DNA from 4 places in the Rhodoferax sp. AJA081-3 genome. Region 3 is predicted to be linked to each of the others. Evidence: predicted binding sites of a transcription regulator. Region 3 holds the regulator's gene; each other region holds the start of a gene.
The links. The regulator sigma-54, encoded in region 3, starts transcription at its own class of promoters, with help from an activator protein. The targets are predictions, from matches to a motif close to TGGCANGNAANCTGCTTT.
Positions count from the first base shown of each region.

Region 1 (4,938 bases), 590 kb from region 3:
AAGTTCTGGAACTTTGTGATATCTATAGTCCTGTCCGCTAGCTCACCCTCTTCGACAAGAAAGACCTGAGAAAAGTGAGGGCGGTCCGACGCGTCGCTGGCAGCGATCCGCTCGGGAGCCTGCATGTCCTTGGTGGACTTCACGACAATCGCGCCCGCGGTTGATGCGATGCTGATGCCCATGACCGCGAGCAACGAAGGAGGGATTGAGAATGAGAGCGCATCGGCAACTCCAGCCAAGAGCCGGCCAGCCGTAACACCTGCAATAAGCGGGATGACGACAAATGTCCAAAGCACCATCTGCAGGTGAGACAGGCTGAACCGGCCCCGAGCATCAATGAGCAGCCCGAGGACGCTACCACGTACGATTGCGCCGAGGTACGCTGCAGCAAGTAACATGGTCAGCGTTGCCACTGCCCATGCCCAGTAGATAGTTACGATGCTCGCCTCCCGCAAGTGTGCGCATGCCGCAGCACTATCCGACCAACGTTACAGAGTTTGATCGATGCGCCGAGCTAGTGCGTTGCCGAGTGTGGTCGAGATGACCGAGATTTGTCAAGTCCTCCAATTCATACATAAACGCAACCCATTCAATCGGGTTTTCTCGCTTGGAAAGCATGGACATTTGTCTAGAGTGAGGCAATGCGATTTTGCCACCTTGCTTAAAGACCGCCGTCGCCCCACCAAAGACGTCCAGAAGTCACCTCAGTTTTTGATCATTCAATGTCGGCTTCGAGGCGCCGAATTCGCACTAGCCTACTTCTGATTTGGGTCGTTATGTAGAGCTCTACATAACGACCCCTATGCACAGATCTCAACTATGTGTAGTTTGCGGCCCAGACGGGAGCCACGTCGACGGACGAATAGACGGTGTGCCCGTCGCAGCTATGCATAGTTTTCGCGCTCTCCCACCGTCGATGCCAGTGGAAGCACAGGACCTCAAGCCCCCCGCCATTAACCCAGCAGTTCCCCGCACCCTGGGAAAAGATGCAGCAGGTCCGCCCCGGCATCGGTTCACCTGGAACTGGGCTGGAGCCTTGTCTCAGCCTGTGGCGCGGAAACTATGTGTAGGCCTGCAAGCGCCCTGCAACCGAGGGCGCCACCAAACTTGTCATAATTGAGATCTGTGCATAGGGGTCGAGAGCAGCCATCTATCTTGACGATGGTTTAGCGCTCCTTTGTTGAACACTCAGATCAGATCAAACAGGCTGGTCAGCAATTTCCAGAATATGCACTGAAATACGCGTCTACCCCGGCGAGAGCAATCTACCCGCATAAACTTGTCAGCGGCACGTTCAACGCAGTGGTGACACTAACTTTGGCACATTGATAGGTTTTTGACATTAATCGTGGCGTGCTCCAAAAATGCTGCGCCAAAGTTAGTGTCTAAGTCATTGACTTTATTGACCTAGCTCCGACACCAACTTTGGATGCCTACAGGGGGTGAACCCCCACCCACCAGGGCCACGGCACTGGCCGAGTGGTGCGGCGAGCAGGTGGGCCGCACGCCCCAGTTGGTGATGGAGAACCGGCCATTCAGGCTGCCGATGGCGGCGCTTTGCAGAGCCTCGTCACAGGACATGGGCGGCAACAAACCGGCAAAACGCTGGGCCAACATGGACTTGCCCGAACCCGGCGGCCCGACCAGCAGCGCGCTGTGGCCACCCGCCGCCGCAATCTCCAGCGCACGTTTGGCACCGGCCTGGCCTTTCACATCGGCCATATCCGGCCAATGGCCCACGCGGGCCTGCAGCAGATCGGGGACTATGCGTGCCCAGCCGTCATCGGCCGGCGCGATGTCGTTCGCTGCCAGGGCGTCCAGAGCGGCACCCGCAGGCACAAACTGCCGCACCACATCCAGCAGATGCCGCGCGCGGTAGACCTCGGAGCCTGGCACCAGGGCCGCTTCTTCGGCATTGCCCGGTGGCAGCACCAGGCGGGTGGCCACCTTGCCGGTGTGCAGGGCCAACGCCATGGCCAGGGCGCCCCGCACCGGGTGCAGGGCACCGGTCAGGGACAGCTCTCCGGCAAATTCGTACTGGGCCAGTTGCGCGCCGTCAATCTGCCCGCTGGCGGCCAGAATGCCCAGTGCAATGGGCAAGTCCAACCGACCCGAATCCTTGGGCAGGTCGGCCGGCGCCAGGTTGACGGTGATGCGTTGGTTGTGGGGGAAGGTGAGCCCGGCGTTCTGGATGGCACAGCGCACCCGCTCCCGCGCCTCCTTGACTTCCACGTCCGCCAAACCCACCAGCGTGAAGCTGGGCAGGCCATTGGCCAGGTGCACTTCTACCGTGACCTTGGCCGCGTCCAGCCCCCGCAGAGCCCGGCTCTGCACCAAAGATAAGCCCATTTCGCCTTCTCCCAAAACAGTGCGCACCGTATTGACTTGTCCCCAAATCGGTGCATACTTTTGTTTAATACCTGTTTATCTATACAGCAAGCATAACGCGTTGTGCGCGCCGTGGTGGACGTATTCGCAGTGTTGGTGCAGAAAAAAGCAATGGCATACATCCTGCTTAGGTGGTACATCCCGCAACCCTTCAGGACTATCCCCATGAACTTCAAAACCAAATCCATTCTTGTTCTTGCAACTGCTGCCCTGTTGGGCACCACGGCCATGGCCCAAACCGCGGCGCCTGCGTCCACGGTGAGCTTCAATGTGGGCGTCGTGAGCGACTACCGTTTCCGCAGCGTTGCACAAACATCGTTCAAACCCGCCCTGCAAGGCGGTGTGGACTTTTCCCATACCAGTGGTTTTTACGCGGGTGCCTGGGGCTCCAACGTCAGCTGGATCAAGGACTATGTGGGCGCCACCGATGGCACCTTGGAGATTGATCTGTACGGCGGCTTCAAGGGTGAAATCACCTCCGGCCTGAACTTCGACGTGGGTGTCATCACGTACCAATACCCCAACAACACGGCGGACCGCGTGCTGGTCAATGCCAATACGACTGAAGTCTATGGCGCGTTGACCTTTGGCATCGTGACCGTCAAGTACAGCCAGTCCACCGGCAACTTCATTGCCAACCCCAACAGCTCGGGCAGCGCCTACATTGAAGCGGCCGCCGCATTTGACCTGGGCAACGGCTTCTCGCTGACACCCCACGTGGGTCGCCAAACCATCCCCAACCAGGGTGGCAATGGTGACTACACCGACTTTTCCCTGACCCTGGGCAAAGACTTCGGCAATGGCCTGTCCGCATCCCTGGCGGCCTACACCACCGATGCCAAAGACGTCTTCTACAAAGTCGGCACCTTTGACAACCTGGGTAAGAACGCCGTCACCGTCGGCGTGAAGTACACCTTCTGATTCACAGTCCACCCTCCTTCAAGGAAACAGCAGTATGAAACTCGTAACGGCGATCATTAAACCGTTCAAGCTTGATGAGGTGCGTGAAGCCTTGTCCGGCATGGGCGTGCAAGGCATCACAGTCACCGAAGTCAAAGGCTTCGGCCGTCAAAAAGGCCACACCGAGCTGTACCGCGGTGCGGAATACGTGGTCGACTTCTTGCCCAAGGTCAAGATCGAGGCCGCCATTGACGACGCCCTGGTGGACCGTGTCATCGAAGCCATCGAAGGCGCGGCCCGCACCGGCAAGATCGGCGACGGCAAGATTTTTGTGTACGACCTGGAGCAGGTCGTCCGTATCCGCACCGGCGAGACAGGAAAAGAAGCACTATGAAAAAACTACTCGTATCCCTCGCACTGGGCTGGGGCCTGCTGACAGCCGGTTCCGCTGCACTGGCGCAAACCGCAGCACCGGCCTCGGCACCTGCGGTGACAGCATCCGCTGACGCAGCTGCCCCCGCCGCCGCACCAGCAGCTGCCGCTCCCGCCGCGGCAGAAGCCGCAGCCCCGGCCGCAGCACCCGCACCCGTTCCCAACAAGGGCGACACCGCCTGGATGATGGTCTCCACCCTGCTGGTCATCTTGATGACCGTGCCCGGCCTGGCCCTGTTCTACGGCGGCCTGGTCCGCAGCAAGAACATGTTGTCCGTGCTGATGCAGGTCATGGTCACGTTCTCGATGATTGTGGTGTTGTGGTTCATCTACGGCTACAGCCTGGCGTTCACCGAAGGCAACCAGTTCATCGGCGGCTTTGATCGGCTGTTCATGAAGGGCGTCTGGGACAACGCGGCGGGCACTTTTGCCAACGCGGCCACGTTCAGCAAGGGTGTTTACATCCCTGAAATCGTGTTTGCAGCCTTCCAGGCAACGTTCGCTGGTATCACCTGTGCACTGATTGTGGGCTCGTTTGCCGAACGCATGAAGTTCTCTGCCGTGTTGGCCTTCATGGTGCTGTGGTTCACCTTCAGCTACGCACCCATGGCCCACATGGTCTGGTTCTGGATGGGCCCTGACGCCTACGCCTCCAAGGAAGTGGCCGAAGCCATGACCGCCAAGGCCGGCATGTTGTGGCAATGGGGCGCGCTGGACTTCGCCGGCGGTACCGTGGTGCACATCAACGCCGCCGTTGCCGGTCTGGTCGGTGCCTACTTCTTGGGCAAACGCATCGGTTATGGCAAGGAAGCCATGGCACCCCACAGCCTGACACTGACCATGGTCGGTGCCGCTCTGCTGTGGGTGGGCTGGTTCGGTTTCAACGCCGGCTCCGCACTGGAAGCCAATGGTTTTGCTGCACTGGCCTTCATCAACACCCTGGGCGCTACCGCCGCAGCCGTGTTGACCTGGTCCATCGGTGAAGCCATGGTCAAGGGCAAGGCCTCCATGCTGGGTGCTGCATCCGGTGCGGTGGCAGGCCTGGTGGCGATCACACCAGCCGCTGGCAACGTTGGCATCGGCGGTGGTCTGGCCATCGGTCTGATCGCTGGTTTTGCCGGCCTGTGGGGTGTGACCGGCCTGAAGAAGATGCTGGGCGCTGACGACTCGCTGGACGTGTTCGGCGTGCACGGTGTCTGCGGCATCCTGGGTGCCCTG
Region 1 covers NZ_CP059068.1:3,064,889-3,069,826, forward strand. The annotation lists gene HZ993_RS14385 (hypothetical protein) at 1-413, opposite strand, end outside; partial or broken gene HZ993_RS14390 (YifB family Mg chelatase-like AAA ATPase) at 1,438-2,349, opposite strand; gene HZ993_RS14395 (TorF family putative porin) at 2,554-3,309, shown strand; gene glnK (P-II family nitrogen regulator) at 3,344-3,682, shown strand; gene HZ993_RS14405 (ammonium transporter) at 3,679-4,938, shown strand, end outside.
Region 1: a site for sigma-54 is predicted at 2,501-2,518, ahead of HZ993_RS14395 (TorF family putative porin). Genes of this name have one in related genera too.

Region 2 (4,938 bases), 870 kb from region 3:
GATTTTTGCATAAACTTTGGGCCCGTGGTGTGCCCGCATGACGCGCATCTGGCGAGCAGCCTCTTGCGGATTGCCATTAAGCGCCAAAGCTACAGCATACCGATTCTGGGTTGCTGGCCATGGAAATCGCAGGGCTACCGCTTTGGCCAATTCGATTTCCTGTTCAGGCATATTGGGTCTTGCCACAATTCGGCCGCCATTTAGCAGTGCATCCAGTTGCGTGAGAACATAGACGTTTGGCCGCTGATAGCCTGGTGGAGTTTGTCCAACGCGTAAGGCCTCAAAACGCACAACGCGAAAATCCTCTTCTATTTTCAGGTATTCGAAAAAGGACCATATCAACAGAACAGTGGCTACCAGAAGCCCCATCCCAACTGGCTTTGCATGAAGTTGCAAGGCAGGCTTGACGTTCAATACTCCTTCTAGCGCACCCAGTGTAAACATTACCGGCACAAGGAAGTATGCATACGCGAATGGAAACTCCACCAAAGAATGTGTTGCTACAGGAATTGTGACGGCCAGGCAGTACCAGGGCATCAATTGCCTTGCGGCTTGAATTCGGCGCCAAAGCCAGACGCCAGCGAAAAGCATCAGCAGGATGGTGATAGGCAGACCAAATCCCAGCGCAGCATCTATCAAAATATTGTGTGCATAGGTATAGGCCTCACTAGTGAGATAGGCGTCCACTACCGCGTTGTGTGCGGTTGAAACTTGCCCCGCGCCCCAACCCCACCATGGCCGTAACAGGACCGCCTGCAACAGCTGTGGCCAGATGATCCACCGATGGTACGCTACTGAGTTGACCGGGAGTACTCCTCCCGTTAGCTGAAAGACCTCTCCCATCAATATTGGCCAACTCCAGTACAAGACTAGGTAAATTACGCCAATTAAGGCCATCGTCCATGGCCTTAATTGAGCACCAATGGATTTGTACTTTGCAAACCACCAAACACTCAGGACAGAGAAACCAAGCAGTCCAGCCCTTGATTCCGTGGCAGCCAGACTTAACAAGAGTAGGAATGACATCAGCGCTGCGGGCAACATGCCAAACTTGCGCAACTCAAACAGGAATAAAACGCTAGCTAAACCCATAAGCAGTAAAGTGGCTAGCTGATTCGGTTGCGCCAGATTAGCACCCGGCCGCCGTGCCTCCCGCATGCTGTTGATCCAATTGACGCCTTGGGATAGCTCAAATGCCTGCATCAAGGAAATAGTCGCAGAAACCAGCGCACCCAAAAGAATAACGACTGCTATTCCGTGAATCAGCTCATGTCGCCGTTGACCACTTAGATAGCCTAGAGTCATTGCTGCAGTACAGAGCAAGATATATGCTCCGAACACATAGATGTCGCCAACAAACGGCACCAACCCTACCAACCATTGAAGCCCAATCAGCAGACCGATTCCCAACAACATCGCGGCTGGAATGGGGAGAGGAATCGTAGGCCACGCCCCTCGTTTTGCAGAGACGATTATTAGTTGCCACGCAGAGAAGAGGACTGCCAGAAAAGCCAGTATTTCACTGTGCCAACTGACCCACGGTGGGAAATGCAGTGGCTGCAGCCAACTGGCAAACAAAAAGAAAAAGAAAAAGAATGGCATCGAGAAGCAAGTCATTCAAAAAAAAACGCCCCAGAGGGGCGTTTGTTCAACCGTGAGTTCAACTCAGTTGCCGCGGCAAGAACCAGGCAGAAACTTTGGAGTGATCGAAGTCGTACCGCCACCGCAAGTCCATTTATAAACTGTAAGGCTCACATCGCTGTTGGCGAATTGGGCGCCTGCGGAGTCTTTGGTGGGGATCAGCTGAACTGTTCCACCAGTTGTTACTGGATTGCCAGTATTTGGGATATTTTGACTCGTCACTGTGATAACGCCAGTGCTGGTGGTCGCAACGGACGCGACATATTGTGATGTAGGAACCGACGACTCACAACCCCAACCATTATCCGCCGGCAAAGATACTGCTGCCGATTGAATGGTTTCGGTAATAGAAGTACGGCAACCCGAAGCCGCCAAAATAACTTCTGAATTTTTCGCCCGAACTGTGTAATCCTGATATGCAGGCAGTGCCACTGCAGCCAAAATACCAATAATCGCAACCACGATCATCAGTTCGATCAGGGTAAAACCCTGTTGCATAGAACGCTTCATATAAAACTCCTTTGATGTAGGGAACTAGGAACACATTGACCAGCAGATTCCGTGCCAAGGTTTTTCGTCCATGCCATCTATACAAAATAGTCAGTATCGGCAGCGATGGAGTCAATTTGCCGCATCTTTTGTCTCTTCAATTCTTGGTGAAGACATTTTTGTCACTTAATACAAACCTGCCGCACCATCTTCAAATCCGTCAGCCCCATCATGACCTTCTCCATGCCATCCATCTTTAGAGTGCGCATGCCTCCCTCTACGGCAGACGCAAATAATTCAGCCACGCGCGCGCGCTCCTGGATGAGCTTCTTGACACCGTCATCCGCCACCAGCAGCTCGTGCAAACCAATACGGCCTTTGTAGCCGGTCTTGCTGCACTTGTCGCAACCCACCGCCTTATACAGCTTAACCTTGCCGTCTTCCCCATAGGTTTTCAGCCAGCTGTCCTCTAGCTTTTTGCGTTCACCCTCCAGATCAGCCTTCCACGCCTTTGAGTGACGCAGTTCTTCCGCGTACTCGGTCAAGAAAAGGCGGAACTCGTCTGCATCCGGCACATAGGCAACCTTGCAATCGCACAATTTCTTGGCCAGACGCTGAGCAAGGATACCTAAGAGCGCATCAGCAAAGTTAAACGGGTCCATACCCATATCCATCAGGCGCGTAATGGATTCGGGCGCCGAATTGGTGTGCAGGGTTGAGAACACCAAGTGGCCAGTCAGGGATGCTTCCACCCCCATGGACACCGTCTCTTTGTCGCGGGACTCACCGACCATGATGATGTCTGGGTCGGCCCGCAAAAAGGCTCGCATGATCAGGGCAAAGTCAATGCCTGCCTTCTTGTTGATCTGGACTTGGCGTAGACCTTTTTGCGTAATTTCAACCGGGTCCTCGGCGGTCCAGATCTTGGTGTCCGGTGTATTGAGGAACTTGAGGATGGAATGCAAGGTCGTGGTCTTGCCAGACCCCGTTGGGCCGCATACATAGAACAGGCCATAAGGTTTGCTGACCGTAGCCTCCAAGCGCTCCTTATTGTGCGGTGTTAGCCCCAGTTTTTCCATGGGAATCGGTTCGCCGGCCGCCAGAATCCGCATCACCACGTCTTCAACACCACCGGCTGACGGAATCGTGGCCACGCGTAGCTCAATGTCCAGCGGACCGTACTTCTTGAACTTGATCTTGCCGTCCTGGGGCTTGCGGCGTTCCGAAATGTCCAGGTCACACATGATCTTCAGGCGCGTGACCATGGCCGACCGAAAGTGGGCTGGCACCTCAACATAGGGGACCAGGCTGCCATCGATGCGGAAGCGGATGCCGGTCTTGAACTTACCGGGCATGGGCTCGATGTGGATGTCCGACACCTTCTGGTTGTAGGCGTCGATGATGACCTTGTTGACAAACTTGACCAGCTCGTTGTCCGCTGCTGCAGATTCCAAGGAGTCATCGTTGGAGCCGTCATCGATTGGCCCACCATCCATGTCGGCCAAGAGCTGGTCAATGGTGCTTGTATCTGCCGCCGTGCCGAAAAGCTGGCCCAAGGTTTCTTGGAACTCTGTCTGCGTGGTAACCCGATAGGAGAATTTGGCGATACGGGGGAACACCTGTGGGACCACCCTGGAGCCGCGCACGGCCTCGGGGTCCATGCACATGATGACCAGCCCCTCAGGCGACTCCTCCAGCGGAATCCAGCCCTGCTCCTCAATAAATTCGCGCTTCAATGAGCCATGCAGCATTTCTGAGCGGATCCGCCCGGTATTAAACGACTCGTACGGCACACCAAAAAACTTTGCCAATGACGGGCCAATCTGAAGCGGGCGGACCTTGTATTGCGCCATCAACAGATGTTCTACAGACTTGCCCTCGGAGCGCGCGTCCGAAATGCATTGGTTCAGCTCCTCATCCGTCAGCAACCCGTCGGCAACCAAGGAGTCATATTTGGTGGCTTTTTTGGGCGGTGCGACGGTCGCTCCGTTGGCACGTTGCCGAATGGCTGTCGCCAGCGTCTTGCACAATTCGGATACGCCGTCCACCTCCAGATCGCCAAACGGCTCGTCACTTTTGTTGTTGATAACCTGCAGCACACCGTGCAGAGTCTTGCCCTCTAATATGGGCGCAACCAGCATTTGTTTGGTACGGTAGCCGGACCGTTTGTCCACCACCTTCAGGAAGGTCAACGAAGGGTGAATCTGCTTGAGTGCCTCATCGTCATACACGTCTGGCAAATTCAGCGAGGTGCGGCTGAAGGCGACATAACCTGCAATGCTTTGGGGCGAGATGGGCAGCTTCAGGTCGCTGCTGCTGTTGAGTCCGGTCTTGATCTTGGAAACAATCGCAGTCTGATCCTCATTCACCGCGTAAAGGGTCAATCGGTCTGCATTGAGTAATTTGCAAATATCCTGGCTGGCCTCCAGCATGATTTGCTCAAGATTTTCCGTATCGTGGATGCGGGCGGTGACGTGGTGCAGCTGTCGGTAAAACAGCGCCTCAAAGGTCATGCCCCGCTTCTGTGACGGCTGCTTTTGAGATTCAAAAAAGGCTTGCTCTGATGCTTTATCAGAGGCTCCAGGCGTAACTACGGTACTCATATGTCAAACTCCTGGCCGGCATGCATCCTGCGGATGTCGTGCGTCACGTTTGGACCAAAGGGCTGGGTTTGGTCAAACCGTTGGATTTCAGCCATGATCAATTCTGTTTCCGCTGGTTTGGTATGGGTTATGTAAATGGGATAGTTCTTGCCCTTGGCAATGCAATCGAGTTCATTTGCAAGCACGGTAGGAGACAAATGGAGGC
Region 2 covers NZ_CP059068.1:3,340,668-3,345,605, reverse strand. The annotation lists gene HZ993_RS15730 (PglL family O-oligosaccharyltransferase) at 1-1,602, opposite strand, end outside; gene HZ993_RS15725 (pilin) at 1,666-2,151, opposite strand; gene HZ993_RS15720 (ATPase, T2SS/T4P/T4SS family) at 2,313-4,643, opposite strand; gene HZ993_RS15715 (3',5'-cyclic-nucleotide phosphodiesterase) at 4,730-4,938, opposite strand, start outside.
Region 2: a site for sigma-54 is predicted at 2,191-2,208, ahead of HZ993_RS15725 (pilin). Genes of this name have one in related genera too.

Region 3 (4,938 bases):
TCATTCTCCGGCGGCTGCGAAGAAAAGGGGTCAGAGCACATGCCCGCTATGCGGCCAGTGATCCGACCCCATTTCTTCTTATTGACCCGGCCCCAATTTAACTTCCGGCTCTCCGCCCGGTGACTTCTTGTCTCGGGCCGTGCCTTTGATCATGTCGAACCTGAACATGCGGCACTCAATCGGCCCATTCCACATCGGCACGCGTCGGGATTCTTTCAGGCGCATCTTGCTGGGCAGCTTGAGGTCGGGCGTCAAAATCCAGCCGGTCCAGCCGCTGAAGTTTTTCTTCCAGTGGGTGGCGAGCTGACTGAAGAATTCACCGCCATCTTCGGTCACCGCCTCTTCGCGCGCGCCACTTTGCGCTTCGTAGTCCGGCAGCGGGGCATCGTTGCGGTCGCCGCGGTTCGGCGCGCCAGAGCGTCGGGCGCCCGCACCGCTGACACCGGCCACGGCGATACGATCTCCATACGGCGGGTTCAGCAGCAGCACGCCCGGTATGTCGGTAGGCGGCATACGTTGCAAGGCATCACCACCGCGGAATTCGATGACATCGGCCACACCGGCGCGTTCGGCATTACGCTGGGCAAAGTCCACCATGCGGTGGGCCACATCGCTGCCATAGATCAGGGCTTTCTGGCCCGGCTCGGGTTTGACCACTGCGGCGGCGGCATCGGCCTTGATCGCGTCCCACACGTGTTGCTGGAACGGTATGTATTTCTCAAACGCAAAACGGCGCAGGCTGCCCGGCGCAATATTGCAGGCGATCTGTGCAGCTTCGATGGCAATGGTGCCGCTGCCGCAGCAGGGGTCATACAGCGGCAACAGATCGTCGTCGCCATCGGCCCAGCCGCTGGCGGCAATCATGGCCGCGGCAAGGGTTTCTTTTAGTGGCGCCTCGCCCTTGTCCTCGCGCCAGCCGCGTTTGAACAGGGGTTCTCCCGAGGTGTCGATGTACAACGAACAGGTGTCGGTGGTCAGGTGGGCGTAGATGCGCACATCGGGCCACTGGGTGTTGACGTCCGGGCGCACGCCGTGGGCCTTGTCGCGGAAGCGGTCACACACGGCGTCCTTGATCTTGAGTCCGGCAAAGTTCAAAGAAGTCAAAGGACTGTGCTGCGCCGTCACCTCGACCTTGATGGACTGTTTGGGTGTGAACCAGATCTCCCACGCCACGTCACTGGCCGCACGGTACAGGTCTTGTTCGCTGCGGTATTCAGAGTAAGACAGTTGCACCAGTACCCGCTGCGCCAGACGGCTGTGCAGGTTCAGGCGCATGGCATCGCGCCACGAGGCCCGGGCCATGACACCACCGCGGCGAGTCAGCAGGTCTTCACCCATCAGGCCGGTCAGGTCGTGCACCTCGTGGGCCAACAGGTCTTCCACGCCGGCGGCGCAGGGGAGGAAAATTTGGAGTTGATTCATAGGGCCTTCCTCAGTGAAGCGGGAGCAATCTTCAGCCCCTCACGGTATTTGGCCACGGTGCGGCGGGCGCATTCAATGCCCTGCTCTTTGAGCATTTCGGAAATCTGGTTATCGCTCAAGGGCTTCTTGTCGCTCTCGGCGCTGATGAATTGCTTGATCAGCGCACGCACGGCGGTGCTGGACGCGTTGCCGCCAGACTCGGTGCCCAGGCCAGAGCCAAAGAAGTACTTCAGCTCAAAGGTGCCAAACGGCGTGGCCATGTATTTGGCGGTGGTGACGCGGCTGATGGTGGACTCGTGCAAACCCAGCTCATCCGCAATCTCACGCAGCACCAGTGGGCGCATGGCCATCTCGCCGTGGGAGAAGAAGCCCTTTTGTCGCTCCACAATGGCCGTGCTGACGCGCAGGATGGTGTCAAAGCGCTGCTGGATGTTCTTGATGAACCAGCGGGCCTCTTGCAGGCGCTGCTGCAGGCCGGCGTAACTGGCGCTGTCTTTGCCGCCACCGCGGTGGTTGCGCAGCACGTTGGCATAAATGTCGTGCACCCGCAGCTTGGGCATGACCTCGGGGTTGAGCATGACGCGGAACTGCGGGTTGATGCCATTGCGGGCCTTGCCTGCGGCCACCACCAACACGTCGGGCACCACAATATTGCGCTCCACGTCGATGAAGCGGCGCCCGGGTTTGGGCTCCAGCCGGGCGATCAGTGTGATGGCTTCGCGCGTTTGTGCATCGGTGCCACCACAGCGTTGGACCAGATTTTTGACATCGCGGCGGGCCAGCAAATCCATGGGCTGGCCGCAGATGCGCAAAGCCAGTGCCAACAGGCTGGCGTATTCGGGCTCGGGCGGGTTCAGCGCGTCGTCCAGTTGGGCGCGCAGCTGCAGGCGCAGGCATTCGCCTAGGTCGCGCGCGCCCACGCCTGCTGGCTCCAGGCTGTGCAGCAGACCCAAGGCCACCGTGAAGTGGTGCACCAGGTCTTCAACCTGTTCTTCGTCGTCACCGGCCAGGCTGCGGGCCAGGTCGGGCAAGGGGTCTTCCAAGTAGCCGTCGTCGTTCAGCGACTCGATCAGAAAGCGCAACGCGCTGGCGTCGGTCTCGCTCAGCCTGAGGCTCAGGGCCTGGCGGTGCAAAAAGGACTGCAAGGATTCCTGCGTGCGGGCCAACTCGGTGGCGTCGGTATCTTCGCCGTCGCCTAAGTTGTTGGCTTTGGCTTTGGCGTCCGTGCCCCATTCGCCATCGTCGGGCACCATCTCGGTGGTGCCGTCGCCGTCCCAGCTGGGCTCATCGTCACCGCTGCCCAGCGGCGTTGTCTCTTCGTCTTTTGTGCCGCTAGCCCCCGTGGAATCTGCATAGTCTGCTATGGAAGCAGGAGCAACCTCGGCTTCGCGCTCACCGGCGCTGACCGGTGTGTCGGCCTGGGCCAGGCCAAAGTCCTCGCGCACGGCCTCGTCCTGGGTCAGCTCCAGGAAGGGGTTCTCGTCCAGCATCTGCTCCACCTCCTGACTGAGTTCCAGCGTGGAGAGTTGCAAGAGGCGGATGGACTGCTGCAACTGGGGCGTGAGCGCCAGGTGCTGCGAAACGCGTAGAGAAAGGCCCTGCTTCATAGCAAATCAGACCGGTAGTCGGCGGGAACGGCAATTTGCTGCCGGGCCGCCCCAAGGCAAATTAGCCCCCTCGGGGGGCAGCGACCCGCGCAGCGGTGGAGCGTGGGGGCCATATCCATCACATTTTGAAATGTTCGCCGAGGTACACGCGGCGTACATCGGCGTTGGCCACGATCTCGGCGGGGGTGCCTTCGGCCAGCACCGTGCCATCACTGATGATGTAGGCGTGGTCACAAATGCCCAGGGTCTCGCGCACATTGTGGTCGGTGATCAACACCCCAATGTCACGCGACTTCAGGAAATTGATGATGCGCTGGATCTCGATCACGGCGATCGGGTCGATACCGGCAAAGGGCTCGTCCAGCAGAATAAACCGGGGCCGCGTGGCCAGCGCCCGGGCGATCTCCACCCGGCGGCGTTCGCCACCGGACAGGGCCAGGGCCGGGGATTCGCGCAGATGCTCCACCCGCAGGTCTTGCAGCAGGGCGGTCAGGCGGCGCTCGATTTCGGCACCATTCAGCGGCTTGCCAGCCTCGTCGTGCTGCAGTTCCAGCACGGCGCGCACGTTGTCTTCCACATTGAGTTTGCGGAAGATCGACGCTTCTTGTGGCAGATAACCCAGACCCAGGCGTGCGCGGCGGTGGATGGGCATGTGTTCGATGGAGTGGCCGTCGATGGTGATGTCGCCCGCACTGGCGCGCAGCAGGCCCACGATGATGTAAAACGACGTGGTCTTGCCCGCGCCATTGGGGCCCAGCAGGCCCACCACCTCGCCGGTGCGTACGGTCAGCGACACGTCTTTGACGACCTGGCGTTTGCCGTAAGACTTCTGGATATGGCTGACTTCCAGCCGCCCGACCGCGGTGTCGGGCACCGTCTCTACCGATTCACTCACTGGGGGTTACTCCCCAGGGTGGCAGAGGGGCGCAAGGTTGGGCCGGGTTGCACCGGTGTTTTGGCGGCCGGGGTGGCAGACGCCACCGCTTCCGGCTTGGGCGTCAACATGGCACGCACCCGGCCGCCCGGTGCTGGGGTCACGCCGGGGCTGGCGGCGGCCGTGCTGCTGCCGTCCACGCTGAATTTGTCGGTGAGGTTTTCATACACGATGACCGCGCCACTGATTTCATCGGCCAGCTCCGCACCGCGCAGGCGGCGCAACTGGGCCTTGCCGGTGAATTTGACGATGTCGGCGCTACCGTCGTAATCGATGCGTTCACTCTCGACCTCGATAAATTCGTCCACCGCGTCACGCTTCTGCCGGAAAAAAGCCGGTTTGTCGGGGGTGCCGGTGATGACGGCCAATTCAAAACCATCAGGGGTTTGGCGCACATCAATCTTGGCGGCACGAACGATGATGGTGCCCTTGGTCATCACAACGTTTCCTGAGAACACGCTGGTCTGCTTCACATCATCGATGCGCAAGCTGTCAGCTTCGAAAAACGTATCTTTCTTGCGGTCGGCCTTCTCCGCCCACGCAGGCAGGGCCAACGCCGCACACAGGGCCAACAGCAGCAGGAATAGGGGTGGTTTTTTCATAAAGGCACGGAACTTGCTCAGAGCGAGCTTGAACGATTGTACTGAGCCTGTTGCCAGCGCGTGCCATCCTGCGCCAAGCTTTTTAGAGCGCTTACATTTTGATAGCGAACTAGCTATATTTCACGGGGGCTAGAGGCAATTTTTGCGTACAAGAACAGGGCCAAGAAGCCCTGCCAGACACATCCAGACCACGGCATGCTTGTGGGTGCTGCACAACAGTCAGAGGCTGGCACCCCGTCCTAGAATGGTCCGACACAGCCGACCGGTCGGCGCTTCAACAGGAGACAGCCCATGTTTGAACCCGCAGAAATCGGCCACAGGGTCAGCAAAACCGCCTTCAAGGCCGCCGTGCCCGCCCTGCGCGCGGCGCTGC
Region 3 covers NZ_CP059068.1:2,470,026-2,474,963, forward strand. The annotation lists gene HZ993_RS11520 (class I SAM-dependent RNA methyltransferase) at 79-1,422, opposite strand; gene rpoN (RNA polymerase factor sigma-54) at 1,419-3,029, opposite strand; gene lptB (LPS export ABC transporter ATP-binding protein) at 3,148-3,924, opposite strand; gene lptA (lipopolysaccharide transport periplasmic protein LptA) at 3,921-4,565, opposite strand; gene pap (polyphosphate:AMP phosphotransferase) at 4,857-4,938, shown strand, end outside.

Region 4 (4,938 bases), 740 kb from region 3:
CCGCGCTGCACACAGGCCAGCACATTGGCGTCGTCAATTTCCACGCCGTAGCCGGTGCAGCCGCGGGTTTTTTGCAGGTGGGCCAGCATGGCGCCGTCGCCACAACCCAGGTCCAATACGCGGGCGCCTTGCGGCACCAGTCGTGCCAGGGCGTGCATGGTATTCACATCCGTCATGCTGTGGCTCCCTTGACAATGCTATCGAAGTAGGAGCGCACTACGTCCATATAACGGGGGTCATCGAGCAAAAAGGCATCATGCCCATGGGGCGCGTCGATCTCGGCGTAACTGACGTCACGCTGGTTGTCCAGCAGGGCCTTGACGATTTCGCGGCTGCGCTTGGGTGAGAAACGCCAGTCGGTGGTGAAGCTGACCAGCAGGAATTTGCAGGTCGCCTGGGCAAGGGCCTTGCTCAGGTCACCGCCGTAGGCACTGGCCGGGTCAAAGTAATCCAGCGCACGCGTGATCAGCAGGTAGGTGTTGGCGTCAAAGTATTCGGCAAACTTGTCGCCCTGGTAGCGCAGGTAACTTTCGATCTGGAACTCAACATCCTGGGTGCTGTATTTGTAAGAGCCGGTTCCCAGCACCGCGTTCTTGAGTTGGCGCCCGAATTTTTCGTTCATCACGTCATCACTCAGGTAGGTGATGTGGCCGATCATGCGCGCAATGCGCAGGCCGCGTTTGGGGACGGTTCCGTGTTCGTAGAAATGGCCGCCGTGGAAATCAGGGTCGGTCACGATGGCGCGGCGGGCCACCTCATTGAATGCGATGTTCTCCGCCGTCAGGTTGGGGGCACTGGCCACCACCACGGCGTGGCGCACACGCTGGGGGTATTGCAGCGTCCAGCTCAGGGCCTGCATGCCGCCCAAGGACCCACCCATCACGGCGGCCAGGGTTTGAATCCCCAACACGTCCAACAAACGCGCCTGGGCATTGACCCAGTCTTCGACCGTCACCACGGGGAAGTCGGCACCATAAACCTTGCCGCTGCCGGCCGGTGCATCGGGGTTGGCATGCATGGGGCCGGTGGAGCCGAAACAGGAGCCTAAGTTGTTGACACCAATCACAAAGAAGCGGTTGGTGTCTACCGGTTTGCCAGGGCCGATCATGTTGTCCCACCAGCCTTCGGAGTTGGGCTGGCCTGCATAACTACCGGCCACATGGTGCGAGGCGTTCAACGCATGGCAAACCAGCACGGCATTGCTGCGCGCGGCGTTCAGCGTGCCATAGGTCTCATAACTAAGTGCGTAGTCCCGCAGCGAGGCGCCGCTTTTGAGCGGCAGGGCCTCGGCGAAGTGCTGCGACTGTGGTGTCGCGATCAAAGGCGTAGAAGACAAACCAAAACCCCAATAAAAAACCCGGCAATGCTAAAAACAAGGCCGGGTGTTGTGGTGTCTCGGTCCGTCTTTAGCTGTATTTATTAAGCGCCCGCAAGCTGGAGCAAATTGGCGCTGGAAAGCAGTATAGCAAGGGAGGGCGTTTGGGGGGGTCAGGACTGCGGCCACAACGCAGCGACACCCAGTGCCGCAAAGACCATGGCCGAAACGATGTGCACGATACGGATCGGCACCCGCTTGGTGATGGCGTCACCAAACCAGACCACCGGCGCATTGGCCAGCATCATGCCCAGTGTGCTGCCCACGACTACCCAATAGGGGTTGTATTGGGCGGCCAGCATGACCGTGGCGATTTGGGTTTTGTCACCCATCTCGGCCAGAAAAAAGACCACCACCGTGGTGCCGAACACGCCAAAACGCGGCGCATTGCCACTGTCCAGGTCGTCAGCCTTGTCGGGCACCAGCATCCACGCCGCCATGGCGATGAAGGACAGGCCCAGCACCCAACGCAACACATCCGGGCCCAACACCGTGTTCACCCAGGCACCGACGGCGCCAGCCAGCGCGTGGTTGGCAATGGTGGCAACGAAGATGCCCGCAACGATGGGCCAGGGTTTACGAAAACGCGCCGCCAACAGCAGGGCCAATAGCTGGGTTTTGTCGCCCATTTCGGCCAGCGCCACGATGCCGGTCGATACCAAAAATGCTTCCACAGGGGTCTCCGGCCAGAGGGTTCAGGCCCACACGCATTGTAGAGAGCCACCCGCCTGGCCCGCCGCCGACCCAATCTGGCGCATTTGTTGCTTGTATTTGGTGCGTTTCTGGGAATACCTTCCATAACGCACCAATTTACAGCCATTTACACCAAAGGTTTGATATGGAAGCACTAAAACAGGGCGCAGATGCCCTGTTCATACTATTGGGCGGCATTATGGTTCTGGCCATGCACGCCGGTTTTGCCTTTTTGGAGCTGGGCACCGTGCGCCGCAAAAACCAGGTGAATGCCCTGGTCAAGATCCTGGTGGACTTCTCGGTGTCCACCGTGGTCTATTTCATGGTCGGCTACACCGTGGCCTATGGAACCAGCTTTTTTGTGGGTGCCGAGGTATTGGCCGCGAAAAACGGTTATGACCTGGTCAAGTTCTTCTTTTTGCTGACCTTTGCGGCGGCCATACCCGCCATCATCTCCGGCGGCATTGCCGAACGGGCGCGCTTCTGGCCCCAACTGATCGCAACAGCGGTCATTGTTGGCTTTATTTACCCGTTCTTTGAAGGTATTGCGTGGAACCAGCATTTTGGCGTACAGGCCTGGATCAAAGGGCTGACGGGTGCCGAGTTCCACGACTTCGCGGGTAGCGTGGTGGTGCATGCTGTAGGCGGCTGGATTGCCTTGCCAGCCGTCATCCTGCTGGGTGCGCGCAGCAACCGTTACCGCAAAGATGGCGCCATCTCCGCCCATCCGCCGTCAAGTATTCCCTTTCTGGCGCTAGGTGCGTGGATTTTGACCGTGGGTTGGTTTGGCTTCAACGTCATGAGTGCGCAGACCCTGGACAAAATTTCGGGCCTGGTCGCCGTCAATTCGCTGATGGCCATGGTGGGCGGCACGCTGGCCGCGCTGGTGGTGGGCAAAAACGACCCCGGTTTTGTGCACAACGGCCCTTTGGCCGGCCTGGTGGCGGTGTGCGCCGGCTCAGACCTGATGCACCCCTTGGGCGCGCTGGTGGTCGGTGCCGCAGCGGGCACGGTGTTCGTGGTGATGTTCACGCTGACGCAGAACCGCTGGAAGATTGACGACGTGCTGGGCGTGTGGCCGCTGCATGGCCTGTGCGGCACGCTGGGTGGTGTGGCTGCCGGCATTTTTGGCAGCACGGCCTTTGGTGGCCTGGGCGGCGTGAGCTTGGGCGCCCAGTTGATAGGCACAGCCTTGGGTGTGGTGTGGGCCCTTGTGGGCGGGACGGTGGTTTATGGCCTGTTGAAAGCCACCATGGGTCTGCGCCTGAGCCAGGAAGAAGAGTACGACGGGGCTGACCTGTCCATCCACCGCATCAGCGCATCACCCGAGAGCGAGGCCAACTGGTAGCCACCCCAGCACGCGGCACGTCCCACCAACCCGGCCTTGCGCCGGGTTTTTTTGTGCCCCTCACTTCAAATTAGTTGAACCATTGCGACAAGTAATTTGAACTTTTTTCCACGGTGGTCCTCCTAAACTTTCCTCCACGGCAGGCAAAGACCTGCCGGATTCGCCAAAAACCTTTGCACACTGCCCACCATGAACACTGCCACTGCACCTCGCAAATACACCGGTATTGCCATTGCCCTGCATTGGCTGCTGGCACTGTCCCTGGTGGGTATTTTTTCGGTAGGTTTGTACATGGCCGATCTGCCGTTTTCGCCCCAACGGCTCAAGCTCTACAACTGGCACAAGTGGGCCGGCATCACCATCCTGATCCTGTCTGCCGTGCGCCTGGCCTGGCGCCTGACCCACAAACCGCCAGCACTGCCCCAGTCCGTGACCCTGGGCATGCCGGGTTGGCAGGTAACGGCCTACCACGCCACCCATGTACTGATGTATGCGCTGTTCTTTATCGTGCCGCTGGTGGGCTGGGCCTATAGCTCGGCGGCAGGTTTCCCCATCGTGTTGTTTGGCGTGGTACCGCTGCCGGATTTTGTGTCTGCCAGTAAACCCCTGGCCGAGCTGATCAAGCCCTGGCACCAGATCACCGCCTTCGCACTGGCGGGCCTGGTGGTGCTGCACGTGGCGGCCGCGATCAAGCACCACTTCATCGACAAAGACGGCCTGTTGCTGCGAATGATGCCCGGCAAACGTTGAACAAAACCTTTTTGCACTAACCACTACACGGAACCCGCTCCATGACGCCTTCTTTTTCTCCCATCGCCCGCGCCACCGGTCTGGTCCTGTTGGCCGCGCTGACCAGCCTGTCCGCCCAGGCCCAGCAGAAGCTGCTGCCCGCCCAAAGCGACGTGGCCTTTGTGATCAAACAAATGGGCGTGCCGGTGGAAGGCCACTTCAAGAAGTTTGACGCCCAGATCACACTGGATCCGGCCAAACCCGAGGCCGGCAAGATTGCCTTCACCATCGACATCGCCAGCGCCACCATGGGCTCACCCGAGCCCGACGCCGAGCTGCCCAAGGCCACCTGGTTCAACACCGCCAAGTTTCCCCAGGCCACCTTCCAGTCCACCAGCATCAAGGGCCTGGGCGGCGGCAAGTTTGAAGTAAGCGGCAAGCTGGCCATCAAAGGCAATACCCGCGATGCCGTGGTGCCCGTGACCCTGGTGCAAAACGGCGCCACCACCACCGCCACCGGCGTGGTGGGTATCAAACGCCTGGCCTTCAAGATCGGTGAAAACGAGTGGGCGGATACGTCCATGGTGGCCGACGACGTGCAGGTCAAGTTCAAGCTGGCGTTGTCCGGCATGGGCAAATTCTGATTTTCTTGTTCCCCGTTCCCTTTTTCTCTCAACCCTGTTTTTTAACGGAGCTTTTTCACATGCGTAAATCCCTCTTCAGCCTGGCAGTTGCCGGTACTTTGGCCACCACCCTGTTGTCCACTGCGGCTGTGGCCCAAACCGCGACCTAT
Region 4 covers NZ_CP059068.1:3,207,000-3,211,937, reverse strand. The annotation lists gene metW (methionine biosynthesis protein MetW) at 1-176, opposite strand, end outside; gene HZ993_RS15135 (homoserine O-acetyltransferase) at 173-1,336, opposite strand; gene HZ993_RS15130 (TMEM165/GDT1 family protein) at 1,489-2,049, opposite strand; gene HZ993_RS15125 (ammonium transporter) at 2,214-3,416, shown strand; gene HZ993_RS15120 (cytochrome b) at 3,606-4,166, shown strand; gene HZ993_RS15115 (YceI family protein) at 4,208-4,789, shown strand; gene HZ993_RS15110 (YceI family protein) at 4,849-4,938, shown strand, end outside.
Region 4: a site for sigma-54 is predicted at 2,126-2,143, ahead of HZ993_RS15125 (ammonium transporter). Genes of this name have one in related genera too.